2 linked regions of the Alkalihalobacterium alkalinitrilicum genome follow. The protein of the gene in region 1 interacts with the protein of each later gene in a pairwise test. Links are inferred from orthologs where the notes say so. Each region holds a gene or a part of one and is shown on either strand. Other genes may lie near its edges.

Evidence for each region. The genes of interacting proteins can lie anywhere in the genome.
Region 2: the proteins of BK574_RS19680 (region 1) and recA interact in binary tests that used the Bacillus subtilis proteins (3 or more experiments, as listed by UniProt). The link is inferred for Alkalihalobacterium alkalinitrilicum from one-to-one orthologs.

What each region holds. Positions count from the first base shown.
Region 1 is NZ_KV917368.1:4,066,895-4,069,820, reverse strand. The notes cover bases 37-2,883. They hold BK574_RS19680 (YveK family protein), read right to left. Parts: upstream 1,894-2,883; coding sequence 1,180-1,893; downstream 37-1,179. Other genes in these bases: BK574_RS19675 (LCP family glycopolymer transferase), read left to right, coding at 2,142-2,883; BK574_RS19685 (CpsD/CapB family tyrosine-protein kinase), read right to left, coding at 473-1,165; BK574_RS19690 (tyrosine-protein phosphatase), read right to left, coding at 37-391. Outside these bases: more of BK574_RS19690, read right to left, coding at 1-36; more of BK574_RS19675, read left to right, coding at 2,884-2,926. UniProt on the Bacillus subtilis protein: Required for YwqD kinase activity. May bring YwqD and its substrates into contact. Probably involved in the regulation of capsular polysaccharide biosynthesis.
Region 2 is NZ_KV917368.1:14,081-17,136, reverse strand. The notes cover bases 20-2,996. They hold recA (recombinase RecA), read right to left. Parts: upstream 2,045-2,996; coding sequence 995-2,044; downstream 20-994. Other genes in these bases: BK574_RS00070 (DEAD/DEAH box helicase), read right to left, coding at 2,384-2,996; BK574_RS00080 (metallophosphoesterase family protein), read right to left, coding at 20-844. In the rest of the region: more of BK574_RS00080, read right to left, coding at 1-19; more of BK574_RS00070, read right to left, coding at 2,997-3,056. UniProt on the Bacillus subtilis protein: Multifunctional protein involved in homologous recombination, DNA repair and competence.

The DNA.
Region 1 (2,926 bases):
ACCCCGCCAGCTGCATATCATAGAATAATTGCTTTGCGTATCGTGGGACATGATTAGATGGAAATTCAACAAATACATATTTGTTACTATCTGCTAACGGAAGAATGTCGCCTTTATGATAATCGCTGACTAGATCTCCATAAATTCGACATTCTTGACCTGGTAAGATGTTCATATTAAGTCCGTTTATTTTTATTTCTTCATTTAGCTGATCCACAGCTTTAATAATGCTTTGTTTTTCATTTATATATGGTCCATTCAGATGGTGTGGAGTGGCAATGATCGTTGTAATCCCTTCTTCGATTGCCTGCTCGATCATTTGAATACTCTCCGCTTTATGGGCTGCCCCGTCATCAACACTTGGCAAGATATGACAATGAATATCAATCATTCTACTCACCTCTTTTGTAAATCCTTTTCCATATTATCATAGAATACGGCATTTAGGTACACCCTTTTACAAGATTACCATTTATCTACCATAATAATAGTAGTATTGACCTTCTTTGAGCTCTTTTGCGTTTAAGACAACGCCTAGAACTTTCGCTTTCGCTGCTGTTAATAGGTCTTTTGCCTTTATAGCTTGCTCCTGATCTGTCTTGCCACTACTTACGACTAAAATCGTGCCGTTAGCATGTTTTGCGAGAATTTGTGCATCTGTTACCGCTAGTAATGGCGGTGAATCTAAAATCACAACGTCAAAGGCAGTTGCTAATTTTTCCAATAACACAGACATTCCTCTTGAACTTAAAAGCTCTGCAGGATTGGGTGGGGTTGGTCCGCTTGGTAAAATATATAAATTTTTCACTTCTGTTACTTGCACCGCTTCTTCAGCCGTATGTTGTTTTGTTAACATACTCGTTAACCCTGCAAGATTAGCGACGCCAAATGTATAGTGTGCTGTGGGTTTCCGTAAATCAGCGTCAATCAGTAACACTTTGTTTCCTTGTTGAGCCATGACAACGGCTAAGTTCGAAGCTGTTGTTGATTTTCCTTCCATTGGGCCTGCCGATGTTACAAGGATCGTACTCACTTTTTCATCAATGGACGCAAATTCAATATTCGTACGGATCGTACGATATTGTTCTGATATCGGTGACTTCGGTTCATGATGGGTAATTAAATTTCGTTTATTCGATTCTTTTGTATGTTTTTTTCGTGACATCGTCTAGACCTCCTCTAAGAAGCATTTCGTCGGTTTTTCTTATTCGCTGTCGTTGCTTCCATTTGCGAAACAACTCCAATGACAGGTAAACCGAGTAATTTTTCGATATCTTGTTCTGTTTTTACAGTAGTATCTAAGTATTCAAGTAAGAAGGCTAGTCCAACGGCCGTCATTAACCCAACAACAAAAGCAATCGCCATATTTAATGTAGGGTTTGGTTTAATCGGACTTGGGTTATCAGCCATTTGGGCAACAGATAAAATGCTGACGTTATCGACATTCATAATATTGACGATTTCGCGTTGGAACACGCTTGCTACCGTATTCGCAATTTGTGCCGCCATTGCTGGATCTTCGTTCTGCACGGTAATCGCGACGACTTGAGAGTTTTGCGCACTGCCGACAGTTACCATACTATTCAAAGCACCAACCGATGTATTTAAGTCAAGTTCAGCAATAACCTTTTCTAAAATCACTGGACTTTTCATAATGACGTTATACGTATTAATTAATTCAATATTGGTCCTTAAGTCTGCTTGAGTTACGTTTTGCATGTCCACCTTTGACTGGTTGATCAAGATTTGTGTCGATGACTGATAAATCGGTGTTAAAAGTAAATAACTGACTAATCCGCTAACTACGACAGCAATCAACGGTAGAATAATGAGTAACTTTATTCTTTTCTTTAATGTCGTAAATAGTTCTTTTAGGCTAATTGTTTCTTCCATCTTGTCCTCCCTAATAGTAAGAAGCTTATAAAATTGTCAATTTCAACTAGAAATTACATAGAGAATTATATCATATACGGTCGAGATTTGAAGGTAAAAAAAGAGATTAGTAAATTTTTATATATGAATCTAAAATTTGTGTGATACCGGTGTGAAAATTCAGATTGCGGAATTGTCTAATTCCTTCTATAATAAATCTGCTAGACTATCAAAAAATGTCAAAAAACCATAGAAAGAGGCACTATCCCATGAAGAAAATAATTATCATTGCTTCTATTATTATAAGTATCATCGTCTTATCAGTTGTTGGCTACGGTTTCTACTTATATAAGACGGTAAAAGATACTGCATCAGAAATGCATGAACCCATTGAACGTGAAAAAACACGGTTGGTTGACTTTCATCAAAGAGAACCACTTTCTTTCCTTATTACAGGAGTCGATTCTAGCGGTGAGGAAATTAAAGGTCGTTCAGACACGATTATCGTAATGACGGTTAATCCAAATGAGAAATCCGTTAAAATGTTAAGTATTCCTCGTGATACGCGTACACTTATTGTTGGTCGTGGGAATGAAGACAAAATCAACCATGCTTATGCATTTGGTGGTGTGGGAATGACGATGGATACGGTTGAGCATATGCTTGATATTCCAATTGATCATTATATTAGTGTTAATATGGATGGGTTTCAAGATATTGTCGATGCTGTTGGTGGCGTAACTGTTGATAATAGCTTTGCTTTTAATCAAAGTGGATTTACATTTCCTGAAGGAGAAATCACATTAAATGGTGAAGAAGCCCTTTCGTTTGTTCGAATGAGAAAGCAAGATCCTCGTGGAGATTTTGGACGAAATGATCGACAACGTCAAGTGATTAATGGTGTGATCCAAGAAGGAGCTCAAATTAGTTCAATTACACGACTTGATGATATGTTAAAAGCAATAGGTAATAACGTTAAGACTGATTTAGATTTCGATGCGATCAACAAAATTCAATCGAATTACCGTGATGCTCGCCACAGTGTAGATGAACT
Region 2 (3,056 bases), 4.1 Mb from region 1 along the record:
CTTTCACTTGTTGGATAAAAGAATTTAATTTTTCTTCTTGATGGACAGCCTTTTCAAGGTAGCTACGATCTAACACCTCTTCACCTTTTAATGCTGTTGTTAGCGGAACTTCTGTTAATTTAATGTCGTGTTGCGTTATTTTTCCAATAATTACTTTTGGAATTCGAATAACTTCAGACCAATGATTATTTACTCTTGCAATCGCTCCAGGATTGCAGATATATTTCCCGTTTTTTTCCTTTATTCCGAACCCGCCGTGGAAATGGCCAGTCAAAATAATATCTGCCGTTGTCCCCCAAATATGGTCAATGATCGTATAAGGTATACCGTCTGGAAGTGCTTTTTCAACTAGCATACTATGAACGAGATGGATGAGAATATCGGCATCTGATTGATTTTCAGGATAGTAATCTAGCTTAGCGTCTCGTTGGTCTATGTCATAATGATAAGGTTGACCTGAAATTTGAACTTTAACACCGTTTTTTTCAATTAATAAAGGTTCTTCGGGTGTAATGACCGTTATGATGCCAAACGCATGTAATAAGCCGAGCATCGTCCTTGGAATGGTTTCAGGGTTATGACCATACGTATCATGATTTCCTGATATTGCATAAATTGGAGCATTTGCTTGACGAAAAATTTGCGCAAATTGTCCAACAACGTTTGGTGATAAATCTGGTCGATCAAAAACGTCACCACCGTGAAGCAATACATCGACGTTTTCTCGTTGACTAATTTCCATAATTTCAACGAGTTTTGTCTTTAATGTATCCACAAATGAATCTAATCGGTTTTTAGGTGTCGTCCCACGAATGTGCGTATCAGTAAAGTATAGAAACTTCAAACAGTACCCCTCGCTCCCATCAAAAGAATAAGCACCTATAAAGGTGCCATCCAAATTGTTTCGATTGTTACTATTTCTGTACGCCGAATACGCCTAATAAAAGAGTCTTTTTATTAGACGTAATTCTGGGTTATACAGATTATATATCAATTATTTCAAATCTAATGGTAATTCATCAAGTTCACTTTCAGTTGGAGCTTCTACTGTGATCTCCCCGTCAAGTCCATAATGCGATCGAATTAATTGTTCGATTTCAGCCGTTAAATCTCCGTTCTCTTTTAAGAATTGCTTTGAATTTTCACGACCTTGTCCTAGACGTTCTTCATTGAATGAATACCATGCGCCACTCTTCTGAACAATATCTAATTCTGCCCCAATATCCAAGATAGAACCTTCTCTTGAAATGCCTTCTCCATACATAATATCTACTTCTGCAGTTTTAAATGGAGGAGCTACTTTGTTTTTAACAACTTTAATTTTTGTCCTATTTCCTACCATATCGTTTCCTTGTTTTAACGTTTCAGCACGTCTAACTTCTAAACGAACTGAAGAATAGAACTTTAAGGCACGCCCACCTGGAGTTGTTTCTGGATTACCGAACATAACGCCGACTTTTTCACGAATTTGGTTGATAAAAACCGCAAGCGTCTTCGATTTATTAATTGCTCCACCTAGTTTTCGGAGAGCTTGAGACATTAGTCGTGCTTGTAATCCAACATGACTGTCACCCATTTCTCCTTCGATTTCCGCCTTCGGTACAAGAGCTGCCACACTATCAATAACAATAATATCAACAGCACCACTACGTACTAATGCTTCAGCTATTTCTAACGCCTGTTCTCCAGTATCAGGTTGTGAAAGTAGTAATTCATCAATGTTAACACCTAATTTTTTTGCATAAACTGGGTCGAGTGCATGCTCAGCATCGATAAAAGCAGCTTGTCCGCCTTGACGTTGAACTTCTGCAATTGCATGTAGTGCAACTGTCGTTTTACCTGAAGATTCAGGGCCATACACTTCGATAATTCTTCCTCGTGGGTACCCACCTACACCAAGAGCGATATCTAACGCTAATGCACCACTTGAAATTGTGGATACTCTTGTTTCCGTTTGTTCACCCATTTTCATAATAGACCCTTTACCAAATTGTTTTTCAATTTGTCTTAATGCCATCTCTAATGCGGCTTTTCTATCACTCATTATGTCATCTCCTCAAATATATGAAAATATTTTTACACTTTATAGGCCATATTTTAAATACGTACATGAAAGTTTAAACAACAACCACGTACGTTACAACATATCTCATATGTCTCTACTTATGATAACTTGTTTTTTTCGTTTTGCCAATAGATTTTACGAACATTTATTCGTTTTTTTCTTTGTGTTAAGATATGGAATTAAGTAAATAAAAGGGAGATTAGAAGAGTGGACGAACTCATTGTAAAGCGTCAGGCACCTCAGTAACAATCTATTGCGAACCAATATCTTGTAAAAATTGAGGAGCACAGACACTTTATGAGTACGTTTTTTATTTTATCATTTTAAAGGACGTTTTTCACGTTTTGGACGCGGCTTAGCAGGTTCTAAGTTTACACGAGCTCCATTAATGCGTGAATAACGAAGAGCTTCATAAACAAATGGTGCTACTTCTTCAGGAACTTCAACGAACGTAAATTTATCAAAAATGTCGATACGGCCTACTGCTTTTCCTGGTATACCAACAAGTTCAGAAATTTCTTCGATGAGAATTTTAGGACTCATGTTTACATTTTTTCCGACATTGATAAAGAACCTAACCATTCCTTTAGCTCCACCAGTTTCACCAAAGTTATAGCCATCGTCATCCAACGTATTATCATTAAGGAAGTTGCGCTTAAGTAAAGCAGTCACTACTTTTTCCGCTGGATATGTGTTTAGAAGATCATGGACTAGTGGTGCAAACCATTCACTATCTTTATCATCATTCATAGCTGATTCAATTTGTTTCTTCCATGTTTCTTGTTGTTTCTCAATCACTTCCGCAAATGTTGGTACGTTCTCTGAAGGGATAGGCATCTTAATCTCATCTTCAATTGAACGTAAATGTTTCATTTCCCGAGGTGTCACAAGTGTCAGCGCTAATCCTTTTCTACCTGCGCGACCAGTTCTACCTATTCTATGAACATAACTCTCAGGGTCTTGTGGTATGTCGTAATTAATAACATGTGTT